3 regions of the Pseudoalteromonas sp. UCD-33C genome follow, and region 2 is predicted to be linked to each of the others. Evidence: predicted binding sites of a transcription regulator. Region 2 holds the regulator's gene; each other region holds the start of a gene.
What was found. The regulator LexA, encoded in region 2, represses DNA repair genes until DNA is damaged. The targets are predictions, from matches to a motif close to TACTGTATNNNNATACAGTA.

Region 1: a site for LexA is predicted at 2,043-2,062, ahead of AOG26_RS06725 (SulA-like leucine-rich domain-containing protein). Genes of this name have one in related genera too.
Region 3: a site for LexA is predicted at 4,097-4,116, ahead of AOG26_RS08900 (YebG family protein). Genes of this name have one in related genera too.

Annotation. Positions count from the first base shown of each region.
Region 1 is NZ_LJTB01000002.1:774,738-781,256, reverse strand. Features, by position in the region: gene AOG26_RS06740 (alpha/beta hydrolase) at 1-238, shown strand, start outside; gene AOG26_RS06735 (alpha/beta hydrolase) at 241-1,065, shown strand; gene AOG26_RS06730 (YchJ family protein) at 1,062-1,541, opposite strand; gene AOG26_RS06725 (SulA-like leucine-rich domain-containing protein) at 1,582-2,019, opposite strand; gene AOG26_RS06720 (S9 family peptidase) at 2,322-4,247, opposite strand; gene AOG26_RS06715 (ABC transporter ATP-binding protein) at 4,397-4,987, shown strand; gene AOG26_RS06710 (DUF6136 family protein) at 4,984-6,078, shown strand; gene fadE (acyl-CoA dehydrogenase FadE) at 6,075-6,519, opposite strand, start outside.
Region 2 is NZ_LJTB01000006.1:90,575-97,093, reverse strand. Features, by position in the region: gene AOG26_RS13060 (S41 family peptidase) at 1-853, opposite strand, end outside; gene AOG26_RS13055 (endonuclease) at 953-1,606, opposite strand; gene AOG26_RS13050 (VOC family protein) at 1,723-2,076, shown strand; gene AOG26_RS13045 (hypothetical protein) at 2,051-2,776, opposite strand; gene AOG26_RS13040 (hypothetical protein) at 2,935-3,315, shown strand; gene AOG26_RS13035 (PaaI family thioesterase) at 3,323-3,760, opposite strand; gene lexA (transcriptional repressor LexA) at 3,922-4,539, shown strand; gene coxB (cytochrome c oxidase subunit II) at 4,977-6,119, shown strand; gene ctaD (cytochrome c oxidase subunit I) at 6,119-6,519, shown strand, end outside.
Region 3 is NZ_LJTB01000003.1:180,167-186,685, reverse strand. Features, by position in the region: gene AOG26_RS08915 (MlaA family lipoprotein) at 1-506, shown strand, start outside; gene AOG26_RS08910 (EAL and HDOD domain-containing protein) at 572-1,795, opposite strand; gene putP (sodium/proline symporter PutP) at 2,167-3,678, shown strand; gene AOG26_RS08900 (YebG family protein) at 3,741-4,043, opposite strand; gene AOG26_RS08895 (ComEA family DNA-binding protein) at 4,290-4,583, shown strand; gene AOG26_RS08890 (DUF6170 family protein) at 4,612-4,914, opposite strand; gene dsbB (disulfide bond formation protein DsbB) at 4,914-5,432, opposite strand; gene AOG26_RS08880 (chorismate mutase) at 5,562-6,519, opposite strand, start outside.

The DNA of each region.
Region 1 (6,519 bases), on a different contig from region 2:
AATTATATTGGCAGGTTGTGCAGGCCTTATAAAAAATCACACATCAGTTAAGGCTTATGGCAAGGTGTATTCTATCTTTGAGCGCTCAGATAAGGTTGGCTCTTGCCAATTTTTAATTGATAGAAGTGACGTAACCAAGTTCGAAGAATTAAGCATTAATACAGGGCTCTCCCATGGCGCATTTTATAAACCAAAAGATGAGTGGCTGTTACCAATTAAGAAGTGGTTAAAGGATTAACTATGCCTTATATATTGCTCGTTTTGGTGATCAGTGTTTTGGGCGTGAGCTCCGTAAGCTATGCTGAGCCGTTTACTTTGCCACATACTAATACTGTGTTACTTAAAGATAAACATACCGAAAACGAATACCCCATTACGATTAAATTGCCACGCAGCTACCAAAAGCAAAACCAGAAGCGCTACCCAGTTGTTTACCTGTTAGATGCAAACTACAGTTTGCCAATTACCTCTGGTGCTAGTCGCTTTATGATGAATTCGGGGACTATAGAAGAGGTAATTATCGTTGCAGTAGGATATCAAAAAGGTGTATCAGGGCTTGATAGCCGTATTTATGACTATACGCCATTTGAAGATAAAAATTGGCAGCGTAAAACTGGCGGAGCAAGTCAGTATCTAAACTACCTAAAACATACTGTATTGCCTTATATTGAGGCCGACTTCAGAACAACCCAAAAAAGTACGTTAGTCGGTAACTCACTTGGCGGTTTATTTGCGGCTTATACCTTATTCACTGAGCCTTCGCTTTTTTCAAATTATATTATCGGCAGCCCTTCAGTGTGGTTTAAAGAAAACTCAATATTAGCTATGGCTGTAAAACCAGCTGCCAACACAACAAAAGTTTACATCGCAGTGGGAGAACTTGAAGAAAGCGAAGGTGAAAAAATGGTGTCGGGCGCAAGGCAATTAGCAGCTAAAATTAATAAACATAGCGGCGCGCTGGTTACAACAAATTTATTTGTTATCCCTCAGGCACGCCATGCAACTGCATTCCCAACAACGATTACCCAAGCCTTAGACTGGATTTACCAGGTTAATGGCAATTAAAGAGCGTGACACTTTTTATATTTTTTGCCGCTCCCACAAGGGCACTCGTCGTTACGGCCAATTTTAATATCTGCAACTGGCATTATATCACCATCTAAGTAACGCCATAGGCCATCTTCTTTAATAAAACGCGACTTTTCGTGTAACTCACAATACAAGTTTTGGTAAAAGTAATTAGCTTTAAATTCGACAAAACCTTCTTGATCATTATGTTCAGTATCTAAAACACTTAGCTTGGTAAAACGGCAGCTATTAGCAAAATCTTTAATTTCGCGAACAGGGTTAGCGGCTTGTTGGCTTTGTGCATAGGTACTGAATACATATTTCGCATCTTTCAGCGCGTAAGCACTAAAACGAGAACGCATAAGTTGCTCTGGGGTATCAGCTTGGCTTGCACCTGTATGAAAAGGCTGGCAGCAAAGCTCGTAAGTCGATTCGCTGCCACAAGGACAAAGGGAGTGTGTGAGTGATGTCATAACAACTTACCTAAAACTATAAATTGTTATTTTAACAAGCCTATTGTGGCTGCGGTACTAAATTGTTTAATTGAGCGCTTTTTGTAAAACAATAAAACTTAGCAGATGCCTGCTCAAGGTTTAAGTTCATCGAATCAAGTTGATGATTGTTTACAATATCTGTCCATGTGATCACAGCAGCAAAATTACCGTTATGTAATGCTGAACTAAGAACATACTCAAGATTAACTAAATGTTTTTGTCTGATCACAAGTAGTTTGCTGGTATCAATCGAACATGAATCTAGTAAGGCTTTACTAGGAACATGATCAGGAGCAATTAATAGTGTCCATCCATTTTGGCTATTGTAATGATGCAATACTTTTAATAGCTCAAAGGTTGCTGATATTTCGTCTTCAATTTGAATTAAATTAACAGACGCTTTGTCGTTATCTTGTTGGTAGCTTTTAACTGTTCTTAAGGTAATTGGCTGTAACATAACTTTCACTCACTGGTTGTTTATACAGTATGTGTATACAGTAGTTTATACAGTGTTTTTGCGCAAGTACTTTTTTGCTATTTTTTAACCAATTATTCAGTTTTATTTTAGTTAATATTATTTAATTGTTATTAAACAGTTGCTTATGGTTTTATTTTGAAGGTTGGAAAAGGTGAAAAATTTACCATTAAATCCATACAGTATTTTATACAGTACTGTGTAAACTGTTAAATTTTGATTCTATACAGGTGTTTTGCATAAAAAAGCCGGCATAATACCGGCTCTTTATCTTTGCAATTTTGCTATTTATCTAAGTAGGTATTTAAGAACTCAAGGTATGCATTTGAGGCTTTTATGCGGTTTTCTTTTTTAGTAAAACCATGGCCTTCATCATCGAATAATACATATTCAACAGGCACACCATTTGCCTTTACAGCGGCAACAAGTTCATCGCTTTCAACTTGTAAAACGCGTGGGTCGTTAGCACCTTGGATCACCATTAATGGCTTGGTGATGTTTTTAGCATGAAATAGTGGCGAAATGGCACGGTGACGTTCACCGTCTGTCGCTGGGTCGCCCATTTCATCATACAGTGCCTTTTTAAAGCTTTCCCACCATGGTGGAATCGAGTTTAAGGTTCTAACCCAGTTTGTTACACCAAATATATTAATACCTACTTTGAACTCTTCTGGTTCAAAGGCAAGTGCTGCGGCGGTCATAAAGCCACCGTAGCTGCCCCCCATAATGCCAATTTTATCTGCATCAACCCAATCTAGGCTTTGTAGGTGTTTTTTACCGTAAACAATATCTTGTAAATCGTCAGTGCCATGTTTTTTATCATCTAAATGGAAGAACGTTTTACCATAGCCTGAGCTGCCACGGTTATTAACTGCAAAAATGGCATAACCATGATTGACTAGATGCTGCTGCATTGCACTATATCCTGTGCGACTTTGGCCGCCAGGACCGCCGTGCACCCAAACTAAAGCTGGTACTTTGTTGTTGCTATTAGCTTGCTTAGGCTTATATAAAACCCCAGGGATCTCTAAACCATCAAAGCTTTTAAAGCGCACAATTGTGCTTTCAACCAAGTCATTTTGATCAATTGCTTCACTTAATGTGTTGGTTAATTGTTTAGCTTTTGATTCACCGAGTTGCCACACAAATAGGTTACTTGGCGAGGTATCTGAATTTAAATAAAACGCCATGGTCTTTTCATCAGCTGAAAAGTTCACACCACGTAAGTTACCAGCAGGCAGCGATGGCATGGCAATACCTTTACCTGTGGTGGTATCAATTATCGACACTTTAGTGCTTGCGTCAGCATTAACACCGCTTACTTGATAACGGCCAGATTTAGAGAAGTAAATAAAACTCACATCCCACTCATCTTTGAGGGCAGGGCTGTGCTCGCCGGTCGTTAAGTCATAGCGCCACACCTCTGCAAATTCACCTTTGGCATCGGTTGAGTAATATAATGATTTACTGTCTCTTGAGAAGGTTTCAGGGCCATATTTTGCGTCGTCATCATGACGGGTAATGAGTTCTGGTTTCAGTGTTTTCTTACGCGTATCGAGAATAAAAACATCGCTGTCTTTGTTCGAATTGTTTTTCGATAAAGCAATAAAGCGGCCGTCAGGGCTGATTACGCCGACATCTAGCCCCATAGTATTTTGGTAAACAGGCGTTACTTCATAGCTGTTAGCATCAACACGATATAGGTCCATAAACTTAGCATCACGCTGATTGCTGGTTATAAAAAAGTGTTTACCGTCTTCTGTGAAGCCTGCAAATCCTGCACGGGTTTCTTCACCTGGCGTAAGATCTTTAACTGTGCCATCTGTTTCGCGAACATAGATGTGATAACGCTCGTTACCGCCTGAGTCTTTAGTAAATAGTACGCGCTCATCTTTAGGAAAATAAGCCACAGCATAAGTACTGTCTTCAAAGTCTGTTAAGCGGGTTTTTTGGGCGGTTTTTATATCTACTTCATAAAGGCTATAAATGCCGCTTTCGTCACTGCTAACGAGTATTTTGTCGCCTTTCGGTGAAAAGCTGCTGCCCATAATTGAGGTTGTATCAAAAAAGGTTTCAGCGTCGTACTGTTTAACAGTTTGGCTTTGTTGCACGCTTTCGGTGCTACTTGTTGATGGGGTTGATTGAGAACATCCTGCCAGTGCAAGGCTAAGCGCGCATGCAACGGCAGCTAGTTGAAAACTCGGTTTCATTGTAATTATTCCTTGTTAATTTTTCGTTATCAAGTGTTGCCTGTTCATAATCTAAACGCAAGTTTTACCCGTTCGATATTTGTTACAAATCATGTAAATAAATAGGGACATGAGTGTGCTACTATTTTTTCATTATTAAAGGAATAAACATGATTGAAATTAATAACCTCAATAAGCGCTTTGCTTCAGCCTACGTTTTTAAAAACTACAGTAAGCTATTACAAAGTAAACGAGTTTGTTTACAGGCAGCGAATGGCAAAGGAAAAACAACATTACTGATGATGCTAGCTGGCCTTGAAAAGCCACAATCAGGGCAGGTTCTATATAATAATGAAGCATTAAAATCGCCGCAAAGTGATGTTTCAATTGCTAGCGATCGTATTGCTCTGCCAGATTTTTTAACTGCGCGGCAAATTATTGAACTTAGTTGCAAGGCGTTAAAGAAGGATATGCCAGAGCAACTCATTACTGGATTTAACTTTACAGAGCACCTTAATACTCGTTTTAGTGCTTTGTCGAGTGGCAATCAAAAGAAGTGCCAGCTTATAACTGCTTTTTTAAAGCAAGCTCCATTTTTGCTATTAGATGAACCAAGTGCTGCGCTTGATCAAATAAGTATAAAATTTTTGCTGACCTTACTTGATGGCTACTTAGATGATAAACCTAATGGGCAAATCATCATTACAAGCCACGAACCTGAGGTGTTTGTACAGCATGGTTTTGAGTGTGCATCACTATGATAAATTCCCTTGCTAGTTACTTTTCATTCCTTTCTTTTCGATACCTAGCATACACGACCATTCTCAAAAGCATGCTATCTCAGTTAAAGAGTTTTAGCTTGCTGCTCGCGCTGGTTCTGGGCCCAGCTTTCCTTGGAATGGTTTTATTGTTGTTTTTAGGGCTTGGAAAAATAGTCGATAGCCATGCAGCACCTTCTTACGGTGCAAAATTAGCAGTGGTTTATCTTTTACTTGAATCGGTGATGTTATGGGCCATGGCGCCAGCCATTAAAAATGAGCAAAATAGGGCGTTTCAGCGAAGCCTTTATAAATCCTCCTGGCGAGTATGTGTTGACTACAAGTTACTACTTTTAAGTAATGTTTGGCTTATTGCCAGTTCATTAATCGCAATAGATCTATCGTTAAAGCAGTGGCTACAAGTACCTCATTTTATGCTGTTTATGTTGTTGCAGTGGCTATGTGGAGTATTTGTTCTTTATAGGCCACGTGCACTTTTTTATAGTTTATTGCTCAGTTCTGTATTGGTATTACAGCCTGTTAGTTTATCTCCGCTGCAATACTATCTAAGTTTTGTTGCTATTTTCGGCTGTTCGATTTTACTCCCACCTGTAAGAATAAGTCATAAGTTAAAAGTACACTCGCTTGCTTTATTCTGGCTTAGTTACTTTATACAGCACAGTTGGAGCTTAATATGGCGTGGGGCAATACTGGTTGCATGTTTGTTTGCTTTATCACAACTAATTGCAGTTCGTAATGACTTTAGTGACTTGATACAAGCTGTGGTTTTTTCAGTATGTGTGTTGCTAACAAGTTCGCTGCAGTTCGATTGCTTGGCTGTTTTTAAAAAATATCGGCTGTTCTTTCAAAGCAATAACCAAGATAAGCCGTTTTATATAAGCCAGTTTTTACCGAGCCTTATATTTTTTGCTGTGGCTTTAATTGTCGTTATAAGCATGCTTGGCATTAACTTGATTTACATCCCCATTGGGGCAGTGTGGTGTGTATTGCAGCAATATTTAGCGCAAAAAAAACCAGCGCAATTTGCGCTGGTTTGGTTTTTCATAACAATTGGATTTGTTTTGCTAGCTTAAGCGGCGTCTGCTTTTTTATCGCTCTCGCCGCGGGCAACATTACCTGCAACTAAGTCTGCTGGGTCAAAGTCGTCAACGTTAATTACGTCAAGACGGGCTTTTTCAACAGCAGCTAGTTTGTCGGCTTCAGCTTGGCTTAAAATGCCTGCTTCTAGGCCCATTTGCGCTACTTTATCAAGCTGGAAGAAAGGCAGTTTTACGCCTTTTTCACGGCATACCTTGTCAAACAGAGGCTCAACTTCAAGAATGTCTTTAAGCGTTTGCTCTTGACGACCAACAAGGTTAAGTGGCTCGTTTTTAAGGTAAATGTAGTTAGCTAAACGGTTACGAGTTTCGCTCGGTACTTGTAATAAGTGTGCAAGTTTGTGCTCAAGCTTATCAGTAGGTTTACGTACTGGACGACCGAATGGGAATAACATGATTTTTAGCATTGCACGTAGT
Region 2 (6,519 bases):
TCAGCTCAGGCTGAGCAATACTTATATGGCTGTTAAACTGCATGTAGCCAACTTTAGTGCCATCTCCTGTGGTAATAGTATCGACATTTTGTACAGGTGTTTGGGTTATATTACCTGCGACTAGAGTAAACGATTTTTCGGTGCCATCATTACTGCGTACAACAAAATTGTGCGAGTCGCCAGCTGTCGGCCCAAATAGCGCTTCATTTAGAATATCTACGCCTTGTTGGGTATTAGTGTCAATGCTGACGTCGTCGACCATTAAAATAGTATCACCGCGTTGTAAGCCTGCATTTGCAGCTGGTGAGTCACTCTCTAAATAGGCTACACGTAACTCTCGTGGCGGAACATTACTGATAAATGCCCAGTTAATTCCATAGCCAGAAACGACCCCAGATTGAGCCTCTTGAAAATACTCATCTGTCGGCCTGCTGAAATGGAATTGATCTTTATAAGCACCAGAGTCTGTTTTTTCGAAGGTTTTTAATTGATCAAAATAAGCGGCGACAGAGCTGAAGTTATCTGGGTCATTGTCTTCTATTTCATCGTACCAAAGATAGGTTTCGTCACTCCATGAACGAAGCCACATCTTCTCAGTAAACTCAGAGCCTGCTGTATCTGGGTAAGGTTGATTATCGTTATATGGATCATTGCCAGTTCGTGGTACAGCGCATTGATCTTTAAATTCGCTTGATGGCTCAAAGACACCAGCCGTCCAAGTGGGTTCAGAAGTTGTTGGTGGTGGATTCGTGGTATCGGTATTGCTCGATGAGCCACCACCGCCGCAGCCAGATAAAGACATGCCTGAAGCCGCTAAGAAGACAGCTAAAGCGAGTTTGTTATTTTTAAACATGGTGCTTCCTTTCTTATATAAATTGTTTAAAAACTAACAATTACTTAATCTGAAAGCAATAAATTATAGTGTCTAAAATGTAAACGAATGTGCTGCTAGTTATAAAGATTTGCGATTGCTAATTTCAGCTATTTCAAGCTTTTGCCACGATTCAAATAATTTACGTTGTTTATCAGATATTTTTAAGCCATAGGTTTTTTGCATATAAAAATAGGTATCGGCTATTTGCTTTCTTGCATAAATGGGTGGCTCAAATACGCGTTGCTTAAAGTCGACTTTTACAGGGCATGCTCCGTAACTTGCACTTGATGTTGACACCATGCCGTAGCGAAAGTTTGAACGGTCAGCATTGATCTCGCCTATAGCAGGTGCAAGGTTATTAATGTCAGCTTCCATTTGACGAAACTTTTCACTGACCTTTTTACAGTTTTTGCGACCGCCATCCTGCCAGCATTGTAATTGATGACCAAACTCCCAGGCAGGCACAATGTGCTCCCACTCTATTCTTTTTGCGCGAGCATTCTCTTTTCCTGAACGGGTGACAGAGTTTCTAGGAATATAACCACACGCATCAGGGTCTGGCACAAGTTTTTTACCTTGGCGCTTGATATCGCAACCACAATATAAGCTTTTACTATTGCTTGGTAGACTCTTAATTAAATGCTTTTTGGCACTGTAAAAGCTCGAAAACTCTTTAGCGGATATAGGAAAAGTGAAAATAAAACAAAGGGCTAAGTATAGAAATAAACGCATATCCATCACATCAGTGAACTACAGGAACAGCTATTCTAGAGCGACTATTCTAAAAAGGAAAAGTTTTTCAACTCAGCTATAGTTGTTAGGCCGTTTTTATTAAAGGAATTACAACCATGTTATTAGGTGCTTTTTCTGTAAGTCTAAATGTAAAAGATATTCGTGCTTCAAAGCAGTTTTATGAAAAGCTAGGTTTCAAAGAGTTTGCTGGGGAGATAGAACAGCATTGGCTAATAATGAAAAACGGTGAACATTTAATTGGTTTGTTTCAAGGTATGTTTGATAAAACCATGCTGACCTTTAATCCTGGGTGGGATCAAAATGCTGAAGCTTTGGATGAATTTGCAACCTTTGAGCAATTAGCTGCACAATTTCAGCAACAAGGATTAGAAATACAAAAGGCCGGTGACGCGAGTTTTATTATCACCGACCCAGATGGCAATCCTATTTTGATTGACCAACACGTGTAGCTGGCTTTTTACGTTTAATTCGAACGTTTTGTAGTAACAAGAGAACTCCTGTAATACAAAATAGTACGCTGGTGGCTGAGAAGCTGATGAGTAGTGGATTGTTAAAGTTCTCACGCTCATCATAATCCATAATGTGTAGCATCCAGAAAAAGTCGAAAATGCGCCACAGGGTGCTGCGCACAGTTATAACTTTACCGGTTTGGCTATCTAAATATAAGGTTGTTGTTAACCAATCATCGAAGCTAATTTGCCAAACATTGGCTTTGTGACCGACTTCTCTAGGCCCTTTTGTTAATAACTGCGCTTGCGTTATTTTTGCGTCAATAAGCAGGTGAGCTTGCGCATTTTCAATGATTTGCGCTTTACTCGGTGCAGGCATTTTAGCACCTGTTCTGCCATCAAAAATAAACGTACCGCTAGAGGATGTAACTTCTATAATCGGGGTATTTAAAAAATGGCTATATTTAATCCCCTCGATTTGCTCGAATTGCGCTGTTATTTTATCAATTGAAGCAGGGTAGTCCGACAATAAAAATGGGCTACTTAAACTGCGATTAGCCAGATGCTTACCATGCACTTTTTCAAGTGGTAATGAGCTCATTACCAGCCCACCTAAGAGCCAAAAAAAGATCTGCAAAGCAAGTAAGTAGCCAAGCCATTTATGCCCTTTACGAGCATACTTAAACAGGCGTTTATTCATTATTACCCCGTTATTATTGTTATGTGGGCGCTATTTTAGGTTGTTTAGCTAGATTGCCAATGCGGCATAATGTCGCATTAACTGTATTCTAGATTTGGTATATATACAAAACTGAGTTAAAGTTTCAGTCGATATAAATAGAGGGTAAAAACGAGAGTATGTCGGAAATTCAATTTTTAAATGTAGATCTGGAGCTTGAATCAAAGCACGATATTAGTGCGCTTGTTGCTGATTTGAAGAAAAACGCCATGGTTTTACATTATGACCAAGATGAATACCGCCAACTAGCACGTATTGAAGCAACCGCAGATATCAGCTCTCCTGATAAAGCAATTAACCAGCTTTGCGAGCTTATTGAGTCTTGCTCGCGCAATGCATTAAAACAGTGGTTATCGTGCTCAAAGCGTACATTTGATATAGGCTTTGAATCAGGTAATTCGCCTAAATGCTTTAACCAACCCCTGCATGCCGATACCTTGTTACGTATCTCTGCAATTGGCGCAGGGATTGAAATTACTATTTATCCTGTCGAAAAATAGCCTGAATTTATCGCTCTACAACAGCTGCGGTCATTCTTGATACGCAGCAAAGCTCTCCTGCGGCATTGGTAATTTTAATATCCCAAACAGAAGTTCGCTTACCTAAATGCAGCGGTCTAGCAGTTGCTGTTAACGTTCCTTTGCGTGACGCTTTCATGTGGTTGGCATTAATTTCTTGGCCAACAGCATAAAACTTATTGAAATCAACCACGAAATTGGCTGCATAGCTTGCCACTGTCTCTGCTAATACAACGTTTGCTCCGCCATGGACCATGCCCATAGGGTTATGATGCTCAGGAATAGCAGGCATGGTTGCCATTAAATAATCATCGCCAATTTCAGTTACCTCAATGCCCATAGTTTTCATTAAAGTGCCTTGACCGGTAATCCCTTGTTCAAGCTCTTTGCAAAGCTCTAACGTGATTGGTTGGTGCCAAATACTCATTGTGTTTCCTTAGCCTGCTAATTAAAGCTAATACCTTATGGCATCTTTCGGTGTGGTTCAATGTTAGTTTTGTAGCAATATGATGGGGTTAATTTAAATTTGCGATTTTCAAATAACTGTATATACTCACAGTTAAATGTACTGTATGGAAAACCAGTTGTATGCGCCCATTAACTAAACGCCAATCGCAAATTTTAGAACTAATTAAAGTCTTTATTAAAGATACAGGCATGCCACCTACGCGTGCTGAAATAGCTCAAACATTGGGTTTTAAAAGTGCCAACGCTGCTGAAGAACACCTAAAAGCACTGGCAAAAAAAGGCATGATCAAAATGAAGCCTGGGGCGAGTCGCGGTATTCAGTTAATTGAAGAAGATGAGCCAGAGCAGTTAGGCTTACCTTTAATTGGCCGTGTTGCAGCCGGTGAACCTATTTTGGCTCAAGAGCATGTTGAAAGTCACTGCCAAGTTGATCCTTCATTATTTAAACCTGCTGCCGATTTCTTACTGCGTGTAAATGGTATGAGTATGAAAGACATTGGTATTATGGATGGCGATTTGCTTGCAGTACACAGAACGCAAGTTGCTGAAAACGGGCAAGTAGTTGTAGCTCGAGTCGATGAAGATGTAACAGTTAAGCGTCTAGAAAAAGCGGGTCGCAAAGTACTTTTACACGCTGAGAACGAAGAGTTTTCGCCTATTGAGGTTGACCTTGAGCATGAGTCGTTCAACATCGAGGGGTTAGCGGTAGGTGTTATTCGTAACGCTGACTGGATGTAAGCGTTCCCAATTTGGTGCATTAAATTGACTCAATTTGGTGCGCCACTGAAATTTTACTACTTAATTAGGATTTGTGAATCCTTACTCTTCATTTAAAGCCTTATATAGCGCAGTTTTCCTCTCTTTTTACATTTCGTACTTACTCCTAAACATTAAATAACGCGCTGATTATAGTTGTTATTTCTGCACCAAAATAAACATTTATTATCATTAAAACTTGCTTATTGGTCATTTTTTAACTAATTGGTTAATACACTGTATTAACACCTAATTAATAAAAAGACACAAAAATGTGCGAGGTGTTAGTCAAGGGGCCGGTATCATAAGTGGGTCAAAATGATACGTAGTCGCTCTGAACAATAAGAAAAACGAATGGGCACCTTGTTGTATCGCCTTTTCGCTTTGCGTCTTGCAATAGCATCTAAAGGAGCCGTCACATGGGTAAACTGCGTTACGCCTTGTGGCTTATATTGTTTGCACTTCCTGAGCTTGCATTGGCAAATAGCCAATACAATATGCGTAAAGGGGTGACCGATATAAGTAATAATGTTTATGAGTTACACATGACGATATTTATTATCTGCTGTGTAATCGGCATCATCGTATTTGCGGTGATGTTTTGGGCTTTAATACACCACCGTAAATCCAAAGGGGCCAAGCCTGCCCAATTTCATGAAAGTACAAAAGTTGAAATACTTTGGACTGCCATTCCATTTGTCATCTTAATCGCCATGGCTGTGCCTGCCACAAAAACCTTAATTGCCATGGAAGATGCTTCTAAAGCCGATATCACCATTAAAGTGACTGGCTCACAATGGAAGTGGCATTACGAGTACATGGGTGAAGACATTGCTTATTACTCGATTCTATCTACTCCTAAAGATCAAATAGACAACCAAGCAGAGAAAACTGAGCATTATTTGCTTGAAGTAGATAAACCGCTAGTACTTCCTATCAATAAAAAAGTTCGCTTTTTAATGACCTCAGACGATGTAATTCATTCATGGTGGGTGCCTGATTTTGCGGTTAAAAAGGATGCAAATCCTGGGTTTATCAATGAAGCGTGGACACGTATTAACGAGCCAGGAGTATACCGTGGTCAATGTGCTGAGTTATGCGGTAAAGATCATGGCTTTATGCCTGTTGTGGTGAAAGCCTTACCTGAAGATGAATTTGCTAATTGGCTTGCAGATGCCAAGCAAGAAAAAGCCAATGCGGCCGCAGCAGATGCTGCTTTGCTTGATCAAACATTACCGAAAGAAGAGCTTATGGTCTTAGGTGAGCAAGTGTATATGGCAAGCTGTGCTGCATGTCACCAACCTACCGGTATGGGCCTACCAGGCGTATTTCCAGCACTTAAAGGCAGCCCGATTGTATTAGGTGATGTAAAAGATCACATAGATATCGTGTTACACGGTAAGCCTGGCACAGCAATGCAAGCGTTTGATAAACAGCTTTCAATTAAGCAACTTGCTGCGGTTATTACTTATAAGCGAAACGCGTGGGGTAATGATACCGGCGATGTTATCCAACCGAGTCAAATTCAAGCCGCGATTGATGCAGCAGCGGAGGCGAACTAATGAGTAATGTTATTAACGAGCAAGCAACTGGGCATGCGCATCACGACCATCACCATCCTGCGAAAGGTTTTAAGCGTTGGCTTTACACCACCAATCATAAAGACATCGGGAGTTTATACCTGATTTTTTCACTCACCATGTTTTTAATTGGTGGAGCCATGGCAATGGTGATCCGTGCTGAACTCTTTCAGCCTGGATTACAGCTAGTCGACCCGCACTTTTTTAACCAAATGACCACAGTACATGGTTTGATTATGGTGTTTGGTGCCGTTATGCCCGCGTTCACTGGGCTTGCAAACTGGATGGTGCCTATGATGATAGGCGCACCAGACATGGCCTTACCACGTATGAATAACTGGAGCTTTTGGATATTGCCGTTTGCATTTTTAATTCTATTGGC
Region 3 (6,519 bases), on a different contig from region 2:
ACATCACCGCACCAACGGATATGGTCAATGCTGGCCTGCAAGGTAAACCTGGTAATATGGGTATTAGCCTAGCGCGCTTTTTAGTGAACTCTACGGTAGGTTTACTCGGCTTTTTTGATGTCGCTTCATCGCTGGGTTTAGAAATTGTCGATGAAGACTTTGGTCAAACCTTAGGTGTATGGGGTGTAGGAGATGGCGCTTATTTGATGATCCCAGGTATGGGGCCAAGTACAGCACGAAACCTAACAGGTGATGTGGTAGATAACTTTGTGTTACCTGAAATCACGTTAACAACACCGCAGACTATTTTGGTGTTTGCGCTTAAAGCGGTTGAAGCCCGTGCTTCATTAATGCCACAAGAGAGCCTATTAAATGAGTCGTTAGACCCATATATTTTCGTGAAGGATATTTACTTCCAGCGTCAATTATATGAGCTACATGATGGTAATCCGCCAGTTGAAAAAGAAACGGATGATTTTGACGAAGACTTCTTAGAAAATCTTTAAGATTATTCAAATAAAAATGCCAGCAATTGCTGGCATTTTTTATAGCATTAATAGATTGATATTCATCAGTCTCCAAACACACTCATTTGGTCATTAGACCAACTTAATGCGTCGTGGTAAGCGTCCGGGACTTCTTCTGGCTTAAGGCCCAACTGTTGTTGGATTTCTTTCGCTTTTTCCCAATTTGCTTGCTCATAGAATTTTACAAGGTTTAGATAGGTAGCGAGTAAGCCTTCATCTTTAAGTAGAGCGTCTTTAATTTCGTTGGTCAGCGGTAACTTATTCATAACGCTTGGCATATCTTCATCTAAGATAGCATCCATTAATGACATCATGCCTGTTAAGAAAGCCATACCTGTATCGCGTAACTTACCATGACTAATTGCCAGTAATTCAGCAAACCGTGCTCGGGTTAGCGACAGGCGGATCAGTTCAGCAGGTTTATCTGCAGATACTTGAGCTGCAAATAACAGCGACAAGAAACGTTTAATTTCTTCGCTTCCTAATACGATAAGCGCTTGCTTGATTGTGCTGATTTCGGCACGGCGTTTAAATGCCGCGGAGTTTGAATAGCGTAATAGCTTATAAGATAAGTTAACGTCACGTTCAAACACCTCAGTGATTTTTCTAAGGTTTAAATCAATACTTGATGTTTCGTATAGGAGCTCGGCAAGAGCCATCTCAGAAGGTGGCAAAGTTTTACTTTGTACCATCTCCGGTTTTGAAAAGAAAAAGCCTTGAAAGTAACTAAAACCCATTTCTAGGGCAAGTTGGTATTTCTCGTAAGTTTCGACTTTTTCGGCAAGCAACTTGATGTGCGGGTGAGGTTTTATCGCTTCAATAACCGCTTCAATCGACTCTTTGTCTGTGGTTAAAAAGTCAATTTTGATCATATCGATATACGGATAAAAATGACGCCAGACAGGTTGATGAATGTAATCATCAAGGGCCAGTGTGTAACCACGCTCTTTTAAATCTTTAACCAGAGCAAGTAAACGTTTACCTGGTTGAATAGTTTCAAGAATTTCGACAACGACTTGTTCTTTACCCAGTAATAAAGGGTAGCCTTTTTGGAGTGTCTCTAAAGTGAAATTAATGTAAGCTGGTTTGTTATCCGTTAAATCTTCTAAACCAAAATTGAACTGACTACCTTCAATGAGTCGTGATGTTGCTTCATCGCCATCAATGTCTGGAAACACGTTATCTACGCCATCCCTAAAAAGGAGTTCGTAGCCGACAAGTTTCTTTTCCTTATCTAAAATAGGTTGGCGTGCAGCGTAAAAATACATAGTCCTGGCATGTCCACTTCGGTTAATTCATTTATCCATCAGCAATATATGTCATTGTGCCTGAAATAGCATTAATTAAATGCGAGTATTTGAGGATAAATACTGATTTTATTCTGATCTTAAGACTAGGATAAATTGCAATTGAATTCTATAACTTGAGATTAAATATCATATTTTTGTTATGAAAAGGTTGAAATTGTAAACCCTGTCATTGAACTGCTTGATTGGAGTTGAAGGGGGGAAGCATGTTATAGTCATGGGTGATATCGGTTTTTACCCCAATAATGTCTTAAAATTAAATAACTTGCGAGTCATTATTCGGATTAAAAGCCAACATTAAACAACTTTTGGAGGCTAATTTGGAAACAGGAATGATAATTTCGTTAGCAATGTACTTCATCGTCATGCTGGGGATTGGGCTGTATGCTTATAAGCAATCTACCGACGATGTATCAGGCTATATGCTAGGTGGTCGTAATTTATCACCAAGTGTTGCTGCGCTTTCAGCTGGCGCATCAGACATGAGTGGTTGGCTGCTAATGGGTCTACCGGGTGCAATGTATTTGTTTGGTTTAAGCAAGGTTTGGATTGCCATAGGTTTAGTACTCGGTGCTTGGGCTAACTACTTCCTAGTCGCGCCTCGTTTACGTGTTTACACAGAAAAGGCGAATGACTCAATCACCATTCCAGATTACTTCGCGAACCGCTTTGATGATAATAAAAATATTCTGCGTGTGATCTCTGCGATTGTAATCATTGTTTTCTTCACCTTGTATACCTCGTCAGGTGTTGTTGCAGGCGGCAAGTTGTTCGAAAACTCATTTAATATGAGCTACGAAATGGGTCTGTACATCACAACCGGTGTCGTCGTGTTATATACCTTGTTTGGTGGCTTCTTAGCAGTGAGCCTGACTGACTTTGTACAAGGCTGTATCATGTTTATCTCGTTGCTGGCTGTGCCAATTGCAACGTTTACCATGCTTGATCAGCCAGTTATGGATACACTTGCAAATGCACGCTATGACTTATTATTAAGCTCACCAAAAGAATCAGAAATTCATGCACTTAATATGATGGATTGGTTTGCAGGTGGTTCAACGATAGCGATTATTTCTGCAATGGCATGGGGCCTTGGTTATTTTGGTCAACCACATATTATTGTGCGTTTTATGTCTGTGCGCTCTGTGAAAGATATGCCGACTATGCGCCGTGTGGGTATGTCGTGGATGACGCTTTCAGCTATTGGTGCTGTGCTAACAGGTCTATTTGGTGCTGCTTATATGCTTGAAAACCAAATGCCAATTGATGATAAAGAAACGATTTTCCTAGTGTTGTCTGAGCTTATCTTCCATCCTTTAATTGCTGGCTTCTTATTGGCAGCTATTTTAGCGGCGATTATGAGTACTATTTCATCACAGTTATTAGTTTGTTCAAGCTCACTAACCGAAGATTTTTATAAGATTTACTTAAACCGTAGTGCATCTCAAAAAGAGCTGGTTTTAGTAGGTCGTATTAGTGTTATTTTGGTGGCTCTATTTGCTATTTACTTAGCCTATGACCGCGATAGCTCTATCTTAGATTTAGTGAGTAATGCATGGGCAGGTTTTGGTGCTGCATTTGGTCCACTCGTATTACTGAGCCTTTACTGGAAGCGCATGAACTTACAAGGCGCTATTAGTGGTATGGTTGTTGGTGCTGCAACAGTACTATTTTGGATTTACGCGCCAATTACAATTGATGGCCAAGCATTAAGTGCAATCATTTATGAGATTGTCCCAGGCTTTATTTTATCAACAATTGCTATTGTTGTTGTTAGCCTTACAACTGCTGAGCCGAAAAAAGAAATTACAGACTTATTTGATGAAGTTGAGTCGTCACTGTAGTTTTTGATTCAACACAAAAAAGGGCAACATCTGTTGCCCTTTTTTATGATCTAAATTTGCGTTTAGCTTGCCGCTTTTTCTTTTATATCAGCAACGTTGTCGTCTGACTTTGCTTTTTTAGGCTTAGCTGGGGCGTCTTTTGCACCTTTAAGTACCGCCATAAATTGGTCTTTTTCTTTTGCCATTTCAAGCGCCAGTGACTCAATTTGTTGCTCGCTTAATGGTACATCAACTTTTTCAAGCATTAGTTCTAATGACTCAGCAATGTCGAGCATTTTGTCATACGCATCAGCTTCTTTCTTAGTAGTAAACGTCATGCGCTCGACTCCGTTTCTTTCTACAACATATTTAACAACAACAGCCATGATTTCTCCTGCATTTAAGCGTGGCATTTGCAGCGTAATACCGCCACTTTGATTACTGTTTTTATATACAGTAATGCTTCGGGGCTTACTTTGCAAGTAACTTGAGAAAAATTTTATTCAGCAAATTTGACAATAATAGGGACATTAGCTTTATTTAAATTGTTACCCAAAGTTAAACACAAGCGATGGAGTGAGTGTTGGGTAATAGCTAACTACCTGTCCAAGATGGACATCATGGAGGAAATTATGAAATTACTATCAAGTATTTTACTTGCCACAAGCATTGCGTTACTACCTGCTACATCGGCATTCGCCGTTAAACCAACCGAAGCAACACAAGTTAAAATGCAAAAGCTCAGTATAAACAAAGCTAGCATAGATCAACTTACTCAATTACCGGGTATTGGAGAGTCAAAAGCCAAAGCGATTGTTGAGCACCGTAAAAAGCAAGGTCCGTTTAAGTCGGTAGAGCAATTAAAAGAAGTAAAAGGAATTGGCGATAAGCTATTTGCTAAACTTGAGGGGAAAATTACATTATAAATAGCGGGCTATATACCTAAACAGGGCGTTATTCGCCCTGTTTAAATTCATCGATAGCTTTGTCTAAATGCGCTAATGCGAACATGTTTTCGATAGGTGTTGTGATGAGTGGGTAACTTAAGCCCGCTAACAATAACCAAGGAATAAGCATCCAGCCTTCAAAGTAGGCCAAGCCTAAAAATAATGGTGCTAAAAAGGCAAGCTTACATACTGATAAAATGATCTTTTTGCTTGAGCTTAAATGAGCCAAAGCAAGGGCAATAATTTGCTGGCGTTGCCTTACTTTAAAGCTTTTTAAAGCAGGGATTTGGCTAGTAAAAAAATAAATCATTATAGCGACTTTTTGCTCACTAATCGGCTAACTAAAACAGCCACAAATACCACTGAAAATGCTGCAAAAATCACTTCCATCCATGCTGGCATACTCATAGAAGCAAACTGCCAATCGATATTTCCGCAATCACCAGTAGCGGCAAAGAAGCTAGGGATCCATTCATGCAAAGGCATAAAACTTGGGAAGTTAGGTTCAAATGCACAGCTAAATGCAAAAGGGTCAGTATTGTTTTGCATTGCAATGTGTTCTTTGGCAATAAAGTAACCCCAAATTGCAGAGACACCCCAAGTGGCAAATGCGACTAAGCGAACAACCATATTTTGTGGGTTAATTGCACCAATCACACCCGCTGCAAGTAAGCCTAAAACAGCAGTACGTTGATATATACACATGATGCATGGCTCAAGGCCCATGTTGTATTGAAAAAATAACGCAGTGATTTCAAATGCGAGTGAAATAACGGCTAATAATAACCAAGGTGTTCTTTTAGTTGCTAATTCTGCTAACCAATTCATGAAAGTTCCAATTTCAAATTGTTTTCAAGATTATGCTTAGACAGGGCAGTAGGTGCAAGTATCTAAGATGAAATTATACGAAAAAGGAGCCGACTGGCTCCTTTTTATTAATCATATCTAGGCTGGCTGTTACACACTAACAGCTTGCAAAGACTCACTTTGATAGCAGCCTAATACACGGGTGTATTGGGTGTGTTCTTTTAGCTCTTCAAGCGCTTGCTTAACATGTAAGTCATCAAGGTTTGCTTCAAGGTCAACATAAAACACCTCTTCCCATGGGTTTCCAGGTACTGGGCGAGATTCCAATTTTACTAGGTTAATTTGATGTTGTTTAAAAATCATCAAGGCATCAGCCAATGAACCCGCTTGTTGTTTGGTCGCCATAATCAAACTGGTTTTTGTTGGAATTTGCTTAGATACTTGCAACGGGTTACGCGCGACGACAATGAAGCGGCTATGGTTTTCGCTTTGGTTTGCAAGGCCTGATTTAACGACTTCTAACCCTACATTTTTACCTGCTTGTGCTGAGCCGATAGCGGCGCTGTTTGTAGTTTCAACCGCTGATTGTAATGCATGGAAGGTTGAGTCACAGGTTTCATGTTGAATATCACCTAAACCCTGAATGAAGCGGCTACATTGAGCAAAAGGCTGTGGGTGAGCAAAGATTTTATTAATGTGAGAAAGCTCAGTACCTGGCATTGCTAATAAACAATGCTCAACGCTGTGAGTGACCTCACCGACAATTGATACTTGTGCATGTTGTAATAAATCGAACACTTCATTGATACTACCTGAGCTGGTGTTTTCAATTGGCAGTAAGCCGAAATCAGCTTGGCCACTTTCAACTTTGCCAGTGATTTGATCAAAGCTCGAACAGCCCATCTCAATCAGCTTACCTGGGCGACGGCTAAAATATTTATGGCAGGCTAATTGGCTATAAGAGCCTTGACCACCTAAGTAAGCAACACGATGACTTTCGCTCATTGCTTCAGGGTTTAGATTCTTTTGTAGCATTGCTTGTTGATTCAAAACAGAATCTTCAAGAATAGTTTGGAACACATTATTGATGTAGTACGCATCTAGACCT